Linked DNA regions of Rhodopseudomonas sp. BAL398. The protein of the gene in region 2 interacts with the protein of the main gene of each other region in a pairwise test. Links are inferred from orthologs where the notes say so. Each region holds a gene or a part of one and is shown on either strand. Other genes may lie near its edges.

Region 1 (4,845 bases), 4.0 Mb from region 2 along the record:
CGGAACTGGCGCAGACGGCGCCCAGCTTCGCCATTCTGACCAAACGCCCGGTGATCGCCGGGGCGCAGGAGATCGGCGCCAATCCGCGCGCGCGCTCGGCCAAGCTGCGCGCCGCCGAACGCACCCAGGCGCCGGCGCACGATTTCGACACGCTGCCGGCCTGGCCGAAACTGGCCGACGTGATGAGGGGAGGCTGATCATGCGCATCATCCATTTCCTCGTCATCGGCATGCTGGTGTTCGCGGCCGCCTATGTCTACCGGATCAAGATGGAATCGACGTTCCGCACCGAGCGGGTGCAGCGGCTGCGCGCCGACGTGCGCGTGCAGCGCGAGGCGATCGCCACGCTGCGCGCCGAATGGGCCAAGCTCGATGCGCCGATGCGGCTGCAAGGCCTGGCCGAACGGCATCTGAAGCTCAGGCCGATCGACGCCCGGCAGTTCGATTCGTTGAAGAACCTGCCGGAACGGCCGCCCAGCATCGTCAATCCCGGCGATCCCGATCCGATCGGTGCGATGATCGAGACCATCGACCCCGACATCATCACCGGCTCGCTGCCGGCGCCGGAGGTTGCGCATTGACCGATCAAGTCATCCCGCTTGCGGGTCATCACGTGCCATGGCGGCAGCGGCTGATCCGCAGCCTGCTGTACGGCAAGGACGTCGATCGTCACGTCAAGGCGCGCGTCCGCGTCGGCTTTGCGATAGTCGCATTCGCGGCGATCTACGGCGTAATCGCGTTCCGGCTGGTGACGCTGGCGGTGATCGGCGACGCGCATGGCGCGCGGCGGACCTCCTCGCAGGACGCCATCGCCACGGCGCGACCGGATATCGTCGACCGCAACGGTGAAATTCTCGCCACCGACGTCAAGGTGCCCTCGCTGTTCAGCGAGCCGCGCCGCATCATCGACAAGGACGAGGCGATCGAATTGTTGACCGCGACGCTGCCGGATCTCGACACGCCTGAGGTCCGCGAGCGGCTGTCGTCGAAAAAGGGCTTCGCCTGGCTCAAGCGCGAAATCACGCCCAAGCAGCAGCACGACATTCACAAGCTCGGGATTCCGGGAATCGGCTTTCTGCGCGAGAACAAGCGGGTCTATCCCGCCGGCCGCGCGGCGTCGCATATTGTCGGCCTCGTCAATATCGACAACCAGGGCATCGCCGGCCTGGAACGCTGGCTCGATACCAACGGCCTCGCCGATCTGCACCGCGCCGGCTTTGCCAGCGACCGGCTGCAGAAGCCGGTCGAGCTCGCGGTCGATTTGCGCGTCGAGCACGCGCTGCGCGACGAATTGCTCAAGGCCAAGGAGAAGTACAGCGCCAAGGCGGCGTCCGGTCTGGTCTCCAACGTCAACACCGGCGAGATCGTCGCGATGGTGTCGCTGCCGGATTTCGACCCCAACGATCCGCAACAAGCCAACGACCCCGACCGCATCAACCGGCTGACCACCGGCGTCTACGAGATGGGATCGACCTTCAAGACGCTGACGCTGGCGATGGCGCTGGATTCCGGCAAGGCCACGCTGAACTCGTTATACGACGTCCGCAGCGCCCTGCGGTACGGCCGGTTCACGATTCACGACGATCATCATCTCGGCCGTTCGATCACCTTGTCGGAAGTCTTCACATACTCGTCCAATATCGGCGCGGCGAAGATCGCGCTGGCGCAGGGCGTCGAGGCGCACAAGGCGTTCCTGAAGAAGGTCGGTCAGATGGATCGGCTGCGCACCGAACTGCCGGAGAGCGCCTCGCCGATCGTGCCGAAACACTGGGGCGAACTCAACACCATCACCATCGCTTTCGGTCACGGCATCGCGGTGGCGCCGCTGCAGGCGGTGATGGGCATCAACGCGATGATCAATGGCGGTTATCTGATCCCGCCGACCTTCCTCAAGCGGACCGAGGAGGAAGCGCGGAAGGATGGCAAGATCGTCATCAAGAAGGAGACCAGCGACAAGATCCGCTATCTGATGCGGCTGAATGCCGAGGTCGGCACCGCCCGGCAGGCCGATGCGTTGTGCAAGGGCTATTATATCGGCGGCAAGACCGGCACCGCCGAAAAGGTCATCAACGGCCGCTATTCGAAGAAGAGGGTTTTGAATTCCTTCACCGCGATCCTGCCGGCGGATAATCCCCAGTTCCAGGTGCTGGTGATGCTCGACGAGCCGCAGGCGCTGCCCGAGACCCATGGTTTCATCACCTCGGGCTGGAACGCGGTGCCGACCGGCGGCAAGGTGATCGCGCGCATCGCGCCGCTGTTGGGGATCGAGCCGCGGTTCGATCTGCCGCCGCCCGACCGCCTTATTCTTGCGGCATCGAAGGAATCCCGCTAGGCGACGCCGCGCCGCGCAAGCTGTTGCGTCGACATCGGATTGGGTTAAAAGCCCCGGAATTGTTGTCATTCGTATTGTCCGACAGGTTGGACCACCGACGATGAAGCTCCGCGATCTTTTCAGCGACGAAGTCGGATTCGACGCGCAGGCTGCCGAACTCGGCATTGCCGGATCTGGCCTTGCCGATCTGGCCGTGACCGGGCTTGCCGTCGACAGCCGCGCGGTGCGCCCCGGCGATGTGTTCTTCGCGCTGTCCGGCGCCAAGACCGACGGCGCGCATTTCATCGGTCAGGCGATCGCTTCCGGCGCCGTTGCGGTGGTCGGCGAGCAGCGGCCCGGCGGCGAGCTCGGCGCGCCCTTCGTCACCGTGCCCAATCCGCGCCGCGCGCTGGCGCTGGCGGCGGCGCAAGTCTTCTCCAGACAGCCCGCCACCATCGCGGCGGTCACCGGCACCAGCGGCAAGACCTCGGTCGCCGCTTTCACCCGGCAGATCTGGCAGCGTCTCGGCTACGCTTCGGCCAGCATCGGCACCATCGGCCTGGTGACGCCGACCCGCGACGTCTATGGCTCGCTGACCACGCCCGATCCGATTGCGCTGCATCGCGCGCTCGACGAGATCGCCGGCGAGGGCGTCACCCATCTGGCGCTGGAGGCGTCGTCGCACGGCCTCGATCAGTTCCGCCTCGACGGCGTCCGCGTCGCCGCCGGCGGCTTCACCAATCTGTCGCGCGATCACATGGACTATCATCGCGACGTCGCGCACTACCTCGCCGCCAAGCTGCGGCTGTTCAAGGATCTGGTGGTGGAGGGCGGCGGCGCGGTGATCTCGGCGGATCATGATTGCGCCAAGGCGGTGATCGACGCCGCCACCGCGCGCAAGCTGCGCATCATGATGGTCGGCCGCAACGGCGACGGCGGTGCCGACGGCATCCGCCTGGTCGAGGCGGTGATCGACGGCTTCGCCCAGAAGCTGACGCTCGAACATCGCGGGGAAATGCGCGCGGTGCATCTGCCGCTGGTCGGCGAGTTTCAGATCGAGAATGCGCTGGTCGCCGCCGGCCTGGCGATCGTCACCGGCGGCGATCCCGACCAGGTGTTCGCGGCGCTCGACCATCTCGAGGGCGCCAAGGGGCGGCTCGAACGGGTCGGCGATTGCCGCGGCGCGCCGGTGTTCGTCGACTACGCGCACAAGCCCGACGCGCTGGCCAAGGCGTTGCAGGCGCTGCGGCCTTACGCACAGCGCCGGCTGGTGGTGGTGTTCGGCGCCGGCGGTGACCGCGATTCCGGCAAGCGGCCGCTGATGGGCGCGATCGCCGCCGACAACGCCGATACGGTGATCGTCACCGACGACAATCCGCGCTCTGAAAACCCCGCCGACATCCGCGCCGCGATCCTGGCGGCCGCCCCCGGCGCCCGCGAGATCGGAGACCGCGCCGAGGCGATCCGGGTGGCGATCGCGGGGCTAGTGCCCGGTGACGCGCTGCTGATCGCCGGCAAGGGTCACGAGACCGGCCAGATCGTGGCCGACCGCGTGCTGCCGTTCAGCGATCACGAGGCCGCCGCGGCGGCGCTGTCGGCGTGCGCCGCATGAGCACGCAACCGCTCTGGACCCTGGACGCCATGGCGCAGGCGATGAACGCCACGCGCAACGGCGCGTTGCCGGCCGACATCTTCGGCATTTCGATCGACAGCCGCACCCTGGCGCCGGGCGATGCTTACTTCGCGATCAAGGGCGACATCCACGACGGCCATGATTTCGTCGCCGCAGCATTACAGGCCGGCGCCGCGCTCGCCGTCGTCGCAAAAGCCCAGCGCGACAAATTCGCCGCCGATGCGCGGCTGCTGATCGTCGACGACGTGCTCGCCGCGCTGGTCGATCTGGCGCGCGCCTCGCGGGCGCGGCTCGAGGCGCGCGTGATCGCGGTCACCGGCTCGGTCGGCAAGACCTCGACGAAGGAAGCGCTGCGCGGCGTGCTCGGCAGTCAGGGCGAAACCCACGCCTCGGTGGCGTCGTTCAACAATCATTGGGGCGTGCCGCTGTCGCTGGCGCGCTGCCCGGCCAGCGTCAAATTCGCGGTGTTCGAGATCGGCATGAACCATGCCGGCGAGATCGAACCGCTGGTCAAGCTGGTGCGGCCTCATGTCGCGGTGATCACCACGGTCGAGCCGGTGCATCTGGAATTCTTCGCCGGGATCGAAGCGATCGCCGATGCCAAGGCGGAGATTTTCCAAGGCCTCGAGCCCGGCGGCGTCGCGGTGCTCAACCGCGACAATTCGCAATTCGCCCGGCTGCGCAAAAGCGCCAAAAAGGCCAAGGTCGGCCGCATCGTCTCGTTCGGCGCCAACGCCAAGGCCGATGCCCGGCTGATCGAATTGTCGCTGCATTCGGACCGCTCCGCGATCCATGCCGATATTCTGGGCCACGACGTCACCTACAAGCTCGCCATCCCGGGCCGCCACATCGCCATCAATTCGTTGGCGGCGCTGGCGGCGGCGCAATTGGTGGGTGCCGAT
Region 2 (16,990 bases):
GCCACAGATAGTTCAGCAATCCGGCTTCGGCCGGCGGCGCGAAGCGCAGCGCCAGGAAATACAGCGCGTGATAGCCGAACAAGCCGCCGACGCCGACCGCCCAGGCCAGCGGCGACTGCCGCAACGCGCCGAACGCGCCGGGCCGCGCGATCCAGCTCGCCGACGCCGCCAGCGCGCCAATCGCGAAGGTCATCGCCGTCAGCTGGAACGCCGGTACCGTGCCGGTCGCCACCGTCAGCACCGATAGCAGCGACCACATCAGGATTGCGGTCAGGCCGATCAGGGTCGCGGTGCGCGGCGTCATAATTTCAGTCTTGAATGGCAGTTTGGATGATGGGGCGATGCCGAATCGCGGACGGCTCACTCCGCGGCGGTCCAGCTTTAGCTGCGATCAAGCCCGACATCCACTCCCGAAACCCAAGCCCGAAATCCAAGCCCGAAACCGAAGCTGTGGATCCATGTCCGAATTCCATGCCTCTGGGGCGCACATGTCTCTGGGGCTCAGATGCCGCTGGGGCTCAGATGCCTCCGCGGCTCGCGCGCCGCGAAGTGCGATTTGCCCATCCTGGTCTGCACCCAAGGCCGGGGAGCAACCGGACTCACCAACCTTCAAAACGAAAGTCTATGAAGACCATCGGTATGTAACAGATGGACGATCGGATCATCCGATCAGATCATATACTGGCCGCCATTGATCGACAGCGTCGAGCCGGTGACGAAACCGGATTCATCGGCGGCGAGGAAGACCACGGCGCGGGCGATCTCGTCGGGCTCGCCGAGCCGGTTGGCCGGGATCAACGGCAGGATGGCCTTGTCGAGAACCTCCTTGGGTACGGCCTGCACCATCTCGGTATTGATATAGCCGGGGCAGATCACGTTGACGGTAATGCCGCCGCGCGCATTCTCCAGCGCCAGCGCCTTGGTGAAGCCGATGTCGCCGGCCTTGGCCGCCGAATAATTGACCTGGCCGAACTGGCCCTTCTGGCCGTTGACCGAGGAGATGTTGATGACGCGCCCGAATTTGCGCGCGCGCATGCCTTCAATGACCTGACGGGTCATGTTGAACAGCGAGCCGAGATTGGTGTTGATCACCGCGTTCCATTGCTCGAGCGTCATCTTGTGAAAGGCGCCGTCGCGGGTGATGCCGGCATTGTTGACCAGGATGTCGATCGGCCCCAGCTCGGCCTCGACCTTCTTGACGCCTTCGGCGCAGGCATCAAACGAACTCACATCCCATTTGTACACCGGGATACCCGTCTCGGATTTGAAGGCGTCCGCGGCGCTGTCATTGCCCGCATAGGACGCGGCGACCTGATAGCCCGCCGCCTTTAATGCTTTGCTGATCCCCGCGCCGATTCCCCGCGTTCCTCCGGTCACCAATGCAACACGCGCCATGCTTACTCCCTCCCCTTGCGCATGATTCACCTGAGCGTGAGCGGTGACGGGTCAGATCATGCGGCATTCCAAAATCGTGAACGCGATTATCGCAATACCGTCCTCCTCTTGCGATGAGGAGCGTGCCTGCTGATCGTGTTCGGCTTTTCTTATAGCTTCGAATTAATCTGGCCGCGTGACGAACATCAAGACAAAAACGCCCGGCTTTCGCCGGGCGTTTTGCTAATTCGTTGGTGCAGTGCAAACGACGCGATGATTGCGCGTCGTTACCTCGCTGCTTGCATCAATCGCGGGCAAGGCACATCGCGATGCCCATGCCGCCGCCGATGCACAAGGTGGCGAGTCCCTTCTTGGCGTCGCGCTTCTGCATTTCGTGCAGCAGCGTTACCAGCACGCGCGCGCCGGAGGCGCCGACCGGATGGCCGATCGCGATCGCGCCGCCATTGACGTTGACCTTGGAGATATCCCAACCGAGGTCCTTGTTAACCGCGCAAGCCTGGGCGGCGAAAGCCTCGTTGGCCTCGATCAGATCCAGATCGTTGATAGTCCAGCCGGCCTTCTTCAGCGCCGCGCGCGACGCCGGAATCGGCCCGGTGCCCATGATCTTCGGATCGACACCGGCCTGGCCCCAGGACACGATCCGCGCCAGCACGGTCTTGCCTTCCTTGGCGGCTTGCTTGGCGGTCATCAGTACCACCGCGGCGGCGCCGTCATTGATACCGGAGGCTGAGCCGGCGGTGACGGTGCCGTCCTTCTCGAAGGCCGGCTTGAGCTTTTGCATCGCCTCGATGGTGGCGCCATGGCGCGGATATTCGTCGGTATCGACGGTGATGTCACCTTTGCGAGTTTTGATGATGAAGGGGACGATCTCGTCCTTGAACTTTCCGGCCTTCTGCGCCGCCTCGGCCTTGTTCTGCGAAGCGACCGCGAATTCGTCCTGCTGCTGGCGGGTGATCTGGTACTGCTTGGCCACGTTCTCGGCGGTGTTGCCCATGTGATAGCCGTTGAAGGCATCCCACAGCCCGTCCTTCAACATGGTGTCGACGAACTCGACGGAGCCCATCTTGACGCCACCGCGCAAATATTGCGCATGCGGCGCCATGCTCATCGATTCCTGGCCGCCGGCGACGACGATGTCGGAATCGCCGTTGAGCAGCGCCTGATAGCCCAGCGCCACGGTGCGCAGTCCCGAACCGCACAATTGATTGACGCCCCAGGCCGGGCTTTCGACCGGAATGCCGGCCGCGATTGACGCCTGGCGCGCCGGGTTCTGTCCTTGTGCGGCGGTGAGGATCTGCCCCATGATGACTTCGGACACCCGGCCCGGCTCGATGCCGGCGCGTTCGAGCGCGGCCTTGATGGCAGCCGCGCCAAGTTCATGCGCGGGCGTGGTGGCGAAGGCGCCGTTGAAACTTCCGACAGCGGTACGAGCGGCGCTGACGATGACGACATCGTCGGACATGGACATCTCCTGGGCTTGAGGTTCTTGTGCTTGAGGTTCTTGGGCTTGAGCTTGTTGGACGGCGCTCGCCCGTCGGCGAGCCGGTGTCGGTCGCTATCCTGTTAATCCGGCGGCAGCGTGTCAATCCGAGACACGATTTTGCGAGCGCCGAACCGCCAATAAAATCGCCGGGTGGCGACATCGGCAGCAATCGGTGCCGAGAAATTAACGCGGCCGCACAAAATGGTAGCCGAAACGCATCCGAAGTGCTTACTTTATTGCATTGCGTTTGCCGGCCGCCGTGTTTTCGGCGGGTCCCTTTCCTCCGTGTGTGTGGGTGCCATGGCGAAATCTGACCAACCGACTACGATCAAGAAATATGCGAACCGGCGGCTGTATAACACCGGCACGAGCACTTACGTGACGCTCGAGGATCTCGCCTCGATGGTGAAGGACGGCGAGGACTTTCTCGTCTACGACGCCAAGTCCGGTGACGACATCACCCGCTCGGTGCTGGCCCAGATCATCTTCGAACAAGAAAACAAGGCCGGACAGAACCTGCTACCCACCACCTTCCTGCGCCAGCTGATCCGGTTCTACGGCGACAGCATGCAGATGGTGGTGCCGAAATATCTCGAGCAGTCGATCGACAGCCTGACCCGCGAGCAGGAAAAATTCCGCAAGCAGATGACCAACACCTTCAGCATGACGCCGTTCGCGCCGCTGGAGGAAACCGTCCGCCGCAACATGGAAATGTTTCAGCAGACCTTCGCGATGTTCAAGCCGTTCGTGCCGCCGCGCAAGGGCAGCGCCCACGCCGCGGAGCCCGAGGACCCCGCCGCCGAGCCGGCGGGCGAGACCGGCAATATCGAGGATCTGCGGCAGCAGATGAAAGAGATGCAGGAACGGCTGGAGCGGATGTCGCTGGAGCAGAAAAAGGACGAGTAGGCCTGCCTGGAAGATTAGGCGGCTCGGGCAGATAAGCGTCGATGCGGCTCGGCCATCGCTGGCCCACGAGAGCTGGGAGCGATATTGCCGGGTCGTGGAATCGGACCGTAAGGCTGGCGGCTCGGCCGATGCGACCGTCTTGATTTGTACGGCAAAATCCCGTACAAAATTTGAAAGAGGGTTCGAGATGGCCACCGAACAAAGCCGGACCGCGCGTATCGAAGCCCGCATCGCGCCCGAAGCGCTCGCAGTCGTCAAACGCGCCGCCGAACTGCAAGGCCGCAGCGTCAGCGATTTCGTCGTTGCGGCTGCGCAGGAAGCCGCTGCGCGTGCCATCGAAGATATCCAGATCATTCGCCTCGCGGTCGAGGATCAGCGCGGCTTCGCAGCCGCGATTATCGATCCGCCGCCCCCTTCCGCCAACCTGCTGCGTGCCGCCGACGCCTATCGGGATCTGGTCAAGGCGTCGCAGTGAGTCCGCAATGAGTGCGGGGTTTCGGATCGAAGCGCTGGCCGCGGCGCATGATCGGCTGAGCTTTTGCAGCGGTGTCGAGCCGCTCGATCGCTATCTGCGCGAATTGGCAAATCAGGATATCAAGCGCCGTATCAGCAATTGTTTCGTGGCGTTGGACGATGCCGGGTTGATCGCCAGCTACTACAGCTTCGCGGCCACGAGCCTGCCTTTGACGGAATTGTCCGCCGAACAGACCAAACGCCTGCCACGCTACCCGCTATTGCCCGCCGGGCTGATCGGCCGTCTTGCGGTCGATCGCCGTTTTCGCGGCCAACGTCTTGGTGGGGCGCTGATCATGGATGCCGCGATGCGGGCCTCGCGCTGTGATCCGGCGATCTTCGCCCTGATCGTGGACGCCAAAGACGACAGTGCCGTCCGCTTCTACGAGCACTATCAATTCCGCCGCTTCACCAGCCGGCCGCAATCCTTGTTCCTGCCAGTCGCGACGGCATTGCAGGCCCTTCAGGCAAAGGGTGGCCAATGATGCGAACCCCTTGAGCCCGACGTCCGTGCCCAAAACGCCGTGATCTCAAGCCGCGGCGCACGATTTGTCTCTGACCTTGCGGATGCCGACTCTATCGCCGCGCCGACGGCAAGCTCTCCGCCGCCGCGTCCCACGGCCGGTGCTGCGAGGCGAGGCCGGTCAGCCGGCCCTGAATGTAGTCGCAGCCCCAGTCGCGCAGCAGGTCGGCGGATTCCTGATCCTGCACCCATTCGGCCACGGTCTTGATCCCGAGCCGGCGCGCCAGATCGATCAGCGTCTGTACGAAGGCGCGGTCGTCGGCGGAGCGGGCGATGTTCTGCACAAAGGCGCCGTCGATCTTGACGATGTCGACGCCGAGATTGCGCAGATTGCGGAACGAGGTGTAGCCGGCGCCGAAATCGTCGATCGCGATCCGGGCGCCATAATCCTTCAGCCTGTTGACGAAGCCGCGGACGTCGTCGAGGTCCTGGATCGCCACCGTCTCGGTGATTTCGACGATCAGCCGCTCGGCGATGCCGGGATGCGTCGCCATCATCGATTCGATGCTGGCCCACCAACCCGGATCCATCGTGGTGTCGGGCGAGATGTTGAGGCTGAGCTGCACCCGGGGCGAAGCGGCCAGTTCGGTGACCACCAGTTCGAGAACTCGGTGATCGACCAGGCGGATCAGACCGAGTTTTTCCGCCACCGGCACGATGTCGGGCGCCAGCAGGAGCTGGCCGTCGGCCTGTCGCATCCGGACCAGGCATTCGTAAAACGAAGGCAGCTGCGTGACTGTATCGACCACCGGCTCATAGGCCATGACGATGCGGCGTTCATTGAGCGCGGTGACGATCTCGTCGGTGACGCGGATATTGACCCGGCGTTGGGCGTCGCGCTCGACATTCGGGCGCCACATCGAAAACGAGCCATTGCGCCGCAGCTTCGCGCTGTCCAGGGTTTCATGCGCGCGATTGATGGCCTCGTCGGCGCTCCTGGCGTAGCGCGGCGCGCCGACGGCGCCGATCGAGGCGGTGACCGAGACCGGGCCGGATTTGGTCGGCACGATTTCGTTGCGGATTGCGGACAGGAAGCGCTCGGCGGCGATGTTCATATCGTCGGCGGTGCAATTCTTCAGCACCAGGCCGAATTTGTTGCCCGAGAAACGGCCGAGCTGGTCGCCGGCGCGCAGCCGCGCGCGAATCCGTTTTGCGACCTCGCAGATCACCTCGTCGGCGACATCGAAGCCGAAGGCGTCGTTGATCCGGGCGAGGTGGTCGATGCCGATCAGCATGAAGGCGAAGCTCGAGCGGAACCGGGCGGCCTCCTCGATCGTCTCGGCCAATGACGCCACCAGATGGGTGCGGTTGAGCTCCCCGGTCAGCGGATCATGTCGGGACAGCTTCAACAATTCCTGGTCGTGGGCGTGGCGCTCATTGTTGACGCGGACGATGCCCTCGACCCGCGCAGGCTTGCCGTCGGGGCCGCCGAACCAGCAGCCGCACTCCTCGATCCAGCACACCGGCGCGGCGCTCGAGGCGCGAACACCATATTCGATCCGGTATGGCACGCTGGCGCGGCCGACCGCGGTCGCGGTGCTCAGCAATGCCTCGGAGCGGATATTGCCGGCGGGTTCGATCAGCCTGGCAAAGCCGGCGCCGGACGCCAGCGTGGCGGCGGGAATGTCCTGAAAGACCTCGTCGGCGCCGTCGGTCCAGACCATGCCGTCGGTGGCGAGGTCCCAGACGAACGCCGCCTGTCCCAGCGATTTGAGGATCGCCGCGGGCTGCGGTTGGCTGGGGAACGGCGCTGAAAAGGTCCTGTCCGCAGCCTGGTCGGCGAATCTGGCAGTCGCAAGATCGAAGGATGTCACGTTTGCCTCATTCTGGGACGCCTACGGGTGATTCCCTGTGAAAGAATAGGGTGCCAACATTGCTTAACGCTAGGTAAAGTTCTTAACGTCTCGGAAACCAATTTTTCGCTGCTCGTGGAACTACCAGACGGCATCGGCATAGGTCTTGCGATGCACCTGGCACAGGGGGCGCAAGCGTCCCAAAACCGCACAGAACGGGTCGCCATGCCGAGCAACTGGACCAGCAGCACGATCGACGACGGCGAAACCGCCGGTCAGGCCGATGCAGCCGATCATCGCGCCATGGTCAAGGCGGGCCCTGTCGCCTACCGCACCCGATATACCGACCAGCCGGTTCGCCCGAATTCGATCTTCGTGGCTCATCTGATGGCGATCGACCAGCATTCGCGGCAGCCTGGCGAGTGGCCCCAGGCCGCGCCCCAACAGGCGTCGGCGGCCTACCGGTCGGTGATCGGTCGCGATTTCGCTGCCGCCGGGGGGCGGATGAGGCGGGACTCCTGACGCCCGGTAGGCGTCAATAATGCATAAAAACAGTGACTTAGCGGCGCGGCGCGGGGGATTCGGCGTCCGGCTCCGGATCAGGCGTCGGCATATTCGCGGGTTCGGCCTGCGGCGCCGCGGCAGGCGTCGTCACCGCGACCGGTTCCGGGCGATCCAGCAGAACAGTTTCGGCAACCAATGTGGCGGCGGGCAGCTCCGGCGGCGGTGACGCCTGCTCGGGCTGCTGCGGCGGCGGCGCTTTGGCGGGCGCGGTCGGAGCCTTGCGGGCGACGCGCGGCTGCGGCCGCCGGTGCAACGCGATGCCGGCGAGGACGTCGACCAGGGCCAGCAAGGCCAGCACGAAGAAGGTGGAGTTGCCGAATGGCGGCAGCAGGATGAATTCCGCGGCCGCGCAGGCGAAGACCAGCAGCGACAGCAGATGGTCGGTGACATATTTGGCGCCGGGGCGGGCGCCCTTGATCACCTCGAGCAACAGCAGCAAGGCGCCGAGCGAGAGCAGCACATCGCTGACGGTGAACGTCCAGGCGGCCCCCGATGGCAGCGTTAGTGTCGCAAGCGGCGCGGTGAACGCGACGCCCGGCATCAAGAAGACGAGGATGTTGCAGATCGCGAGCGGAATCAGCAGCAGCGGGAAACCGACTATGGCCATCGGTAGTGCTTTCCGTCGTCCCGGAACCGCGGGGGACGATCAACCAACCACTGCGGAGCTGGCGTCAGCATCCGGTCGCGAGAGCTAGCGCCAATGCTGGATCCGCAACGGATATGCCGAATTGCCGGACCGATTCTGCGTCGCCTGAACCGGAGCGAGGAGCCAAACGCCGTTGTCGCGGCGCGCCGTGCCGGCGCGCCGTCGCGGGTCAGGAGTCTTTCTTGACCTTCAGGACCTGGCGGCCCTTGTACATCCCGGTCTTCAGGTCGAGGTGGTGAGGGCGGCGCAATTCGCCGGAATCCTTGTCCTCGGCATAGGTCGGGGTCTTCAGCGCGTCCGCGGAACGACGCATGCCACGCCGCGAGGGCGAAGTTTTTCTTCTCGGAACGGCCATTTCGAAAGTCCTTGCAGGGATGTGGGGTGTCGTCCGCAACCGGACGGCCCGGCGCTTTCGCGCGAGCGAACTGCTGATTAGGCCGGGCTTATAACGGAACGAGGTCGCCAAAGCTAGAGCGTTTTCGAGCGAAGTGGGTACCGGTTCGCGTGACGAAAACGCGTCAAAACAACAATCAAGACCTCCTGTTCTGATCTACCAGAACCGGAATTGCGCGAGAGCGACCGGCGACCGAAATCGCCGAAATGGCTCAGGAGCCGCGATTTGCGTTCCAGCACCGCCCAAGTTCCGACGACTGCGCTCGCGCGACATATTTCGACGCCAGACGGCGCACCCCGCGGCCCGGATTGCGGGCGCTGCGGCTGATCGGGTTGGGCAGGATCGCCGCCATCAGCGCGGCCTGGCGGGCGGAGAGCTGCGAGGCACCGCGTCCAAACGCATATTGGGCGCCGGCCTCGGCGCCGAACTGCCCTTCCGGCCCCCATTCGGCGATATTGAGGTAAATCTCCAGCACCCGCTGCTTTGACAGCACCAGATCGATCCACAGCGCCAGCGGAAATTCCAGCGCCTTGCGCACCACGCTGCGGCCCGGCCACAGGAACAGGTTCTTGGCCACCTGCTGGGTGATGGTCGAACCGCCGCGCGCGGCCTCGCCATCCTGCAGGTCGTCGATGACGTCGCGCACCGAATCCCAGTCGATGCCCCGATGGCTGCAGTATTTGGCGTCTTCGGAACCGACCACGGTGCGCGGCAAGGCCGCTGAGATCGCATCCAGATCGACCCATTGCCGCGACACCGGCGCGCCGGACAGCCAGCGCCAGGCCATCAAGGTCGAGACCGGATGGCCGGTGCCATAGAACGGCGTCAGCAGATAGGGCAAGGCCAGCAGACCCAACACCACCATGATGGCAATACGGATCAGTCGTCTCATGCGGCCTCGATGCCGTGCCTGCCGGCCGGTCGGGCCGCCATACGGGCGTCGCGGCTGGCGACAGCGGAAGCCACATAAGCGGGCATTTACGGTCTCCGATGATCGTTGCCGGCCACGCCGAGCGCAGAATTGACGAAGCCGGTGCCATGATGAATGGTCCCGCCAACATTATCTGGAGCACTTCCGAATGGCCACCGGCACTTCCTCGATCGACTTTGCCAAGCGGCTCGATGCCACCGCTGACGATACCGAAGCCCTGCTTGCCCGCCTGCTTGGCGACGATCTGTTGCCCGACGAAACCGCGCGGCCGCCGCGGCTGATGGAGGCGATGCGCTATTCGAGTCTCGGCGGCGGCAAGCGGCTGCGGCCGTTCCTGGTGGTCGAGAGCGCGGCGGTGTTCGGCGTCCAGCGCGAGGCGGCGCTGCTGGCCGGGGCGGCGCTGGAGTGCATCCATTGCTATTCGCTGATCCATGACGACCTGCCGGCGATGGACAACAGCGATCTGCGCCGCGGTCGCCCGACGCTGCACAAGGCCTATGACGACGCCACCGCGATTCTAGCCGGCGACGCGCTGCTGACGCTGGCGTTCGACATCATCACCCGGGACGAGATCCATCGCGATCCGCTGGTGCGGTTGCTGCTGACCCGGGCCTTGGCGCGGGCCTCCGGGATCGGCGGCATGGCCGGCGGACAGATTCTCGATCTGGCCGGCGAGGGCCGCTTTGGCGATCGCGAGCCGGTCGACGTGGCGCGGTTGCAGCAGATGAAGACCGGCGCGCTGCTGCGCTTCGGCTGCGTCGCCGGCGCCATTCTCGGCCAGGCCTCGGCCGAGCAATACAAGGCGCTGGAAGATTATGGCCGCGCGCTCGGCGAGGCATTCCAGATCGCCGACGACCTGCTCGATGTCGAAGGCGACGCCGAGGCGCTCGGCAAGCCGGCCGGGGCCGACGCGGCGCTCGGCAAGACCACCTTCGTCACCCAGCTTGGCATCGACGGCGCCAAGCGGCGGATCGCCGATCTCTTGGCGCGCGCCGATCAGGCGTTGTCGGTGTTCGGCGCCAAGGGCGACGTGCTGCGCGCCGCCGCGCATTTCGTCGCCGCGCGAAAGAACTAGCCCGCATGGCCGAGCAGGAGATCGACGATCCGCGGCTGTTGCGTTTTCGCAAATTGCCGCGGCCGGTTCGTGTGGTCTATGCCCGGCCCCGGCTGTTCATCGCGATCCTGATCGGGATCGTCGCCTTTGTCCTGCTGCCGGGGTCGCTGCGGCTGGTGACCCGGCTGCTGATCGGCTGGGACGTTTCGCTGGCGCTCTACCTGATCCTGGCCTTTGCGATGATGTACCGCTGCGGCGTCGAGCATATTCGCCGCAACGCCGTCCTGCAGGACGACGGTCGCTTCCTGATCCTGATGGTGACGTCGATCGGCGCCTTCGCCAGCATGGCGGCGATCGTCACCGAGCTTGGCGCCTCGCATCGCGGCGCCGCCGAGCTGACGCTGGCGACGCTGACCATCGCGCTGACCTGGGCGGCGGTGCACACCACCTTCGCCCTGCACTATGCGCATGATTTCTATCGCGGCACGCCGGGCGGGCTGGCGTTCCCCGGCGAAACCGCCGAGCCGGATTATTGGGACTTCGTGTATTTCTCCTTCGTGATCGGGATGACCGCGCAGGTCTCCGATGTCGGCATCACCGACAAGACGATCCGTCGCACCGCCACCGCGCATGGCGTGGCCGCCTTCGTCTACAACACCGCGCTGGTCGCCCTGATGGTCAACATCGCCGCCAGCGCGATCTGACCGGGCCGGCCGTGAGGCGGCTCCGGGCCGAAGCCGTATCCCTTGACCCGGTGCCGCAGCCGGGCGATTTCATGATCTGATGTCTCAGCAAGCCGGGTCAGGTTCGTCGTGGAAGCCAAGTTTCAGATCTTCCTGACCTTGCTGGCGGTGCTGGCCGGCACCGCGCTGCTGGCGCGCCGGCTCAATGTCGCGCCGGCGATCCTGCTGCTGATATCCGGCATCGCACTGGCCTTCGTCCCCGGCATGCCGGGGATCGAACTGCCGCCGGAGCTGATCCTGCTGCTGGTGCTGCCGCCGCTGATCTATTCCGCCGCGGTGGCGATGAGCTGGCGCGAATTCTGCTCCAATCTGCGGCCGATCGCCCTGCTGGCGATCGGCTGCGTGATCTTCACCGCCTGCGCGGTGGCGGTGGCGACGCACTATCTGATCGGGCTGCCCTGGAGCGTCGGCTTTCTGCTCGGCGCCATTGTGGCGCCGCCGGACGTCGTGGCACCACTGGCGATTGCCCGCAAACTCGGGCTGCCGCGGCGGATCCTGGTGGTGCTGGAGGGCGAGGGCCTGGCCAATGACGCCACCGCGCTGATCCTGTATCGCTTCGCCGTGGTGGCGATCACCACCGGGGCGTTCTCGCTGCCGCAGGCGTCCGCGACCTTCGTGGCGATTCTCGCCGGCGAAGTGCTGTTCGGCGCCGCGGTCGGCTGGCTCAGCCTGCGCGCCCGGCATTGGGTGCGCGATCCGCAGATCGAAATGACGCTGTCGCTGCTGACGCCCTATATCGCCTATTGGATTCCCGAGCATCTCGGCGGCTCCGGGGTGATCGCCACGGTGGCCTGCGGGCTCTATATCAGCTGGAACGGCCCTTTACTGATCCCGTCGGCGACCCGGCTGCAGGGCATCTTCTTCTGGGATCTGGTGATCTATCTGATCGAGGGCATGCTGTTCCTGCTCACCGGCTTTCAGATGCGGGTGCTGCTGGAGAAATCCAAGGAGTTTCCGTTCGGCGACATCCTCACGGCCAGCATTCTGGTGGCGGCGATCGTCATCGTGGCGCGGTTCGCCTGGGTCTATCCGGCGAGCTATCTGCCGGGGCTGCTGAGCAAGCGGTTGCGCGCGCGCGAGCCGCTGCCGAACAGGCGCGCGGTGTTCGTGGTCGCCTTTACCGGCGTGCGCGGCGCGGTGTCGCTGGCCGCGGCGCTGGCGCTGCCCTATGCGCTGCCGGGCGGCGAACTGTTTCCCGACCGCGACCTGATCCTGTTCGTCGCGTTCGGCGTGATTTTGATCACGCTGATCGGGCTTGGGCTCACCTTGCCGGCGGTGGTCCGGCTGCTCGGCGTCGCCCGCGCCGGCAAGGACGAATATGCCGCCGAGCGCGATTCGGAAATCGCGGCGCGGCGCGAGGCGCTGGCCGCAGCACTTGCCTCGCTCGACGCCATGACCAATGACCGCGAATTGTCCGACGAGGTGGTCAAGCTGCTGCGGGCGCGGCACGAGACCCGCGCCAATCTGCTGCCGGTCTCGTTCGGCCCCGATCGCGACCAGGTCTCGGCCACCGGCATCACGCTGGTCCGCGAGTTGATCGCGGCGGAGCGTACATTCATCCATCGGCAATTGCGCGACGGCAAGATCACCGACGAAAGCCGCCGCCGCATCGAACGCGACCTCGATCTCGAAGAGGCGAGCCTGGCCAATCGCGAGGTCGGGACGGGGACGGTGTAGCCGCAGGCCCCGCGGTCGCGGTGGCTGGCGTGGCTACGTCACCGGACGTCAATCAGCTTTTGAGCGAACCGCCATCCGCCCGGAGCTCGTTGTCTCCAATAGCCGCGCCAGCGTGTCGGCGAGGGCGCGGAATTCGGCGTCGCCATAGCCGCGGGCGGTCATGAATTGGGTGCCGATGCGCAACGCATAGTGGCCGGCGGCGGTGGGGTCGGCGCAGGTCCCGACCAGGATCGCATCGCGCTCCAACGCCTTCATCGTCTCGGCCGGCATCATGGCGCCGTCGATCGGGATCAGGATCTGGTGGGTGAACAGATCGCCCGGTCGCGGCGCGATCACTGCCACGCCGCGGGCGTCGAGCGCTTCGGCCAGCACCGCCGAATTGGCGCAGATCCGCCGGGCGTAATCGCCGGCGTCCCGCTCGGCGTCGATCAGCGTGACCAGCAGCGACGGCAGCCGGCCTGCGTCGTAATTGGCCAGCATCTTGTCATCGATCAGCCTGGCGAGCCGTTCGCCATCGGCCGGGTTGCGGCCGGCGATCACGCTGTGCGGCCGGCCCGGCAGCGTCTTGTAGGTGGAGCTGGTCAGCACGTCGACGCCGAGCGCCAGCGGATTGGGGAAGGTGCCGCCGATGATCAGGCCCAGCACATGCGAGGCGTCGAAGATCGTCATCGCCCCCACCGCCTGGGCGCTGGCGACCACCGGGGCGATGTCGTCGGGCGTGATCATCACCGAGCGGCCGAGCAGCACCAGAGCGGGCCGGCGTTCCTGGACCATGGCGGCGGCCGCCGCCGCGTCGAGCCTGCGGCACCCGGCATCGAATGGCAGTTCCTCGACCGTGAGCCCGGCGAGATCGGGGGTGCCGCCGCGACGCTGGCTGAGATGGCCGCCATGGGCCGCGGCCGGCCCCAACATCAGCGCGCCAGGCGCACCGAAGGCGTGGAACACCGCGAGGTTGGCGATGGTGCAGCTCGGCAGCCGCGGCTCCGCCCAGTTCGCGCCAAGCAGCGCGCAGATCTTGCCGCGGATCGCGACTTCGAGCTCCGACACCAGATCAGTGTCGGGCTGTTCCTTGGCAAAGCTCGGTCCCATCGCCGGATAGGCGCTGAGCGCGGGCGTATAGGCGGCCTGGGCGGCGGGGCTCGGCATGCTGGCGCCGGCATAAAGCACGATGCGGTCGCGCAGCAGCGCGTCGCCGCGCGCGGCCGCTCGTTCGAGCAGCCGTTGTTCATTGATGTCCATCACTTGGTGGTTTCCTTCAGCCCGTTCGCCGGCCGGGTCGGTTTAGTGCGACAGGATCTTCGACAGGAATTGCTGGGCGCGCTCGCTGCGCGGCTGGCCGAAGAATTCCTCGGTGGCGGCGTCCTCGACGATCTCGCCGCTATCCATGAAGATCACCCGGTTGGCCACCTTGCGGGCGAAGCCCATCTCGTGGGTCACCACCATCATGGTCATGCCCTCGCTGGCGAGCTGGACCATGACGTCGAGCACTTCCTTGATCATTTCGGGATCGAGCGCCGAGGTCGGCTCGTCGAACAGCATCAGGACCGGGTCCATCGCCAGCGCGCGGGCGATCGCCACGCGCTGCTGCTGGCCGCCCGAAAGCTGGCCCGGGAATTTGTCCGCATGGGCCGACAGCCCGACGCGTTCGAGCAGCGCACTGCCCTTGGCCAGGGCTTCGGCGCGGCTGCGGCCCAGCACCTTCACCTGCGCGAGCACCAGATTCTCGGTGATCGACAGATGGGGGAACAGCTCGAAATGCTGGAACACCATGCCGACCTTGGCGCGCAGCAGCGACAGATTAGTCTTCGGCGCGCCGACATCGACGTCGCTGACGATGATCGTTCCGCTGTCGATCGGCTCCAGCCCGTTTACGGTCTTGATCAGCGTGGATTTGCCGGAGCCGGACGGTCCGCAGACTACCACGACCTCGCCTTTGGCGACCGAGGTCGTGCAATGCGACAATACCTTGAAGTCGCCATAGGACTTCGAGACGTCCCTTATCGAAATCATCGTCATGGCAGGTCCTAATTGATGATCGCGACGCGCTTCTGCAGCCGTCGCACCGCGAACGATGCCAGAATCGAGATCACGAAGTAAACGGCTGCGGCGAACAGATACATCTCGAGCAGACGGCCGTCGCGCTGGGCGATCCGGGCCGCCGCGCCGAGAAAGTCGGTGATCGACAGCACATAGACCAGCGAGGTGTCCTGAAACAGGATGATGGTCTGGGTCAGCAGCAGCGGCAGCATGTTGCGCAGCGCCTGCGGCAGCACGACATAGGCCATGGTCTGCGCGCCGGTCAGGCCGAGCGCATGGGCCGCCATGGTCTGGCCGGTCGGCAGCGACTGGATGCCGGAGCGCACGATCTCGCAGAAATAAGCGGCCTCGAACAGCGTGAAGGTGACCACCGACGACCAGAACGGATCGATCCGCACCGGGCGCGGCGATCCGAGCAGCCATTGCACGACGAACGGCACCAGGAAGTAGAACCAGAAGATCACCAGCACCAGCGGCAGCGAGCGCAGCAGATTGACGTAGATCGCGGCAAAGCCCGAGAGGATCGGAAAGCGCGACAGCCGCATGATGGCAAGCACGGTGCCGATCACGATGCCGAGCAGCGTGGCGCAGGCGGTCAGCGCCAGGGTGAAGCGCATCCCGGTAAAAATCAGATAGGGCAGCGCGTTGACGATGGTCTGGAGGTCGAAGCCGGATAGCATGTCAGAGCGCCTTGATCTTGGGCGTCTTGCCGCCATAGCCGGGGACCAGCGCCAGCCGTTCGACGCTCCGCATCGTGAAGACGGTGGCGAGATTCAGCATCAGATACAGCACGGTCGCGGCGGTGAAGGCCTCGAATACCTGGAAGCTGTTCTCCTGCATGGCGCGGGCGCTGCCAGTGAGTTCGATCAGGCCGATCGCCAGCGCCACCGAACTGTTCTTGGTGCAGCTGAGAAATTCCGACGTGATCGCCGGCACCACGATCCGGAAGGCCATCGGCAGCAGCACGTAACGATAGGTCTGCGGCAGCGTCAGGCCGAGCGCTTGGCCGGCCATCCGTTGGCCGCTCGACAGCGTTTCCAGGCCGGCGCGCACCACTTCCGCCATGCGGGCGGCGTGGTAGCAGCCGAGGCAGATCACGGCGGTATAGAACGAAGCGTTGGGCAGATGTTTCAGGGCCATGCCGGCGTCGCGCGGCAACAGCTCCGGCAATACGAAGTACCACAGGAACATCTGCACCAGCAGCGGGACGTTGCGGAACAGCTCGACGAACACCGTGCCGGCCGCGCGCATCCAGCCGACCGGCGCGTGGCGGGCGACGCCGACCAGCGAGCCCAGCACCAGGGCGATCGCAAACGCCGCGACCGAGGTCGCGATGGTCCAGCCGAGGCCCCAGAACATGGTCTCGAGCCAGGTGTGAGTCCCGTCGAGCGAAGGCTCGAAGAAGATCCACCAATTCCAATGATAACTCATCGTCCGATCCGCCTGGGCAGGTCCGAATATGTTCGGGCTTGGCCCGACGCGACGCGCGCGTCGGGATCTGGGGCAAACGCTGCTTAGCGGTACAGGTCGGGATTCGGATCGTCGGTCGGGTTGGCGATCACCTTCTTCAGCTGCGCCGACATCGGAAACGCCATGTTGACGCCGCGCGGCGGGATCGGCTTGGTGAACCACTTGTCGTAGATCGCGTTGATCTTGCCGGATTTGTACAAGCCCTGAAGCGTGGCATCGACCAGCGCCTTGAAGGCCGGATCGTCGCGGCGAAGCATGATCCCGTAGGGCTCGACCGAAAGCGGCGCGTCGGAGATCTGATAGGCGTCCGGCGATTTCGAGGTCGCTTTGCCGCCGGCGAGCGAGACGTCGTCGAAGATCAGAGCGGCGGCGCGGTCGGTCCCGAGCGTCAGCATGCCTTCCGCCATGTCCTTGGCGGACAGGATGGTCAAATCGAGCTTCTGCTCGTTATTGGCGGCGTTGATGATCTTGACGCTGGTGGTGCCGGACAGCGTGGCGACGGTCTTGCCCTTGAGATCCGCCATGGTGGCGGCCGGCATGGTCTTCTTGGAGAGGATGCGGACGGCTGCCACGAAATAGGTGTCCGAGAACGTCACCTGCTTCTGCCGGTCGGCATTGTTGGTGGTGGTGCCGCATTCCATGTCGATGGTGCCGTTGGCCAGCAGCGGAATCCGCGTGGTGCCGGTGACCGGCATGTAATTGACCTTGATGTCGGGCTTGCCGAGCGTGGTCTTCACCGCGTCGACCACCGCGGCGCAAAGATCGAGGGCGTAGCCGATCGGTCGCTGCTTGTCGTCGTAATAGGAAAACGGCACGTTGCCGTCGCGGTGACCCACCGTGATCTCGCCGCTGTCGGCAATC

Evidence for each region.
Region 1: the proteins of mtgA (region 2) and RBJ75_RS01910 interact in binary tests that used the Escherichia coli proteins (3 or more experiments, as listed by UniProt). The link is inferred for Rhodopseudomonas sp. BAL398 from one-to-one orthologs.

What each region holds. Positions count from the first base shown.
Region 1 is NZ_CP133111.1:408,784-413,628, forward strand. What follows is about bases 1-2,953. They hold RBJ75_RS01910 (peptidoglycan D,D-transpeptidase FtsI family protein), read left to right. Parts: upstream 1-576; coding sequence 577-2,331; downstream 2,332-2,953. Other genes in these bases: rsmH (16S rRNA (cytosine(1402)-N(4))-methyltransferase RsmH), read left to right, coding at 1-197; RBJ75_RS01905 (hypothetical protein), read left to right, coding at 200-580; RBJ75_RS01915 (UDP-N-acetylmuramoyl-L-alanyl-D-glutamate--2,6-diaminopimelate ligase), read left to right, coding at 2,432-2,953. In the rest of the region: more of RBJ75_RS01915, read left to right, coding at 2,954-3,922; RBJ75_RS01920 (UDP-N-acetylmuramoylalanyl-D-glutamyl-2,6-diaminopimelate--D-alanyl-D-alanine ligase), read left to right, coding at 3,919-4,845. UniProt on the Escherichia coli protein: Essential cell division protein that catalyzes cross-linking of the peptidoglycan cell wall at the division septum. Required for localization of FtsN.
Region 2 is NZ_CP133111.1:4,422,703-4,439,692, forward strand. What follows is about bases 7,270-10,266. They hold mtgA (monofunctional biosynthetic peptidoglycan transglycosylase), read right to left. Parts: upstream 9,110-10,266; coding sequence 8,429-9,109; downstream 7,270-8,428. Other genes in these bases: RBJ75_RS20905 (hypothetical protein), read right to left, coding at 7,270-7,784; rpmF (50S ribosomal protein L32), read right to left, coding at 7,993-8,178; RBJ75_RS20920 (polyprenyl synthetase family protein), read left to right, coding at 9,297-10,223; RBJ75_RS20925 (DUF1345 domain-containing protein), read left to right, coding at 10,229-10,266. Outside these bases: RBJ75_RS20865 (DMT family transporter), read right to left, coding at 1-304; phbB (acetoacetyl-CoA reductase), read right to left, coding at 670-1,395; RBJ75_RS20875 (acetyl-CoA C-acetyltransferase), read right to left, coding at 1,679-2,857; polyhydroxyalkanoate synthesis repressor PhaR, read left to right, coding at 3,179-3,784; RBJ75_RS20885 (DUF1778 domain-containing protein), read left to right, coding at 3,972-4,259; RBJ75_RS20890 (GNAT family N-acetyltransferase), read left to right, coding at 4,267-4,782; RBJ75_RS20895 (putative bifunctional diguanylate cyclase/phosphodiesterase), read right to left, coding at 4,874-6,538; RBJ75_RS20900 (hypothetical protein), read left to right, coding at 6,839-7,135; more of RBJ75_RS20905, read right to left, coding at 7,173-7,269; more of RBJ75_RS20925, read left to right, coding at 10,267-10,906; RBJ75_RS20930 (Na+/H+ antiporter), read left to right, coding at 11,015-12,622; RBJ75_RS20935 (glycine hydroxymethyltransferase), read right to left, coding at 12,671-13,861; RBJ75_RS20940 (amino acid ABC transporter ATP-binding protein), read right to left, coding at 13,904-14,632; RBJ75_RS20945 (amino acid ABC transporter permease), read right to left, coding at 14,647-15,339; RBJ75_RS20950 (amino acid ABC transporter permease), read right to left, coding at 15,341-16,090; RBJ75_RS20955 (transporter substrate-binding domain-containing protein), read right to left, coding at 16,174-16,990. UniProt on the Escherichia coli protein: Peptidoglycan polymerase that catalyzes glycan chain elongation from lipid-linked precursors. May play a role in peptidoglycan assembly during cell division in collaboration with other cell division proteins.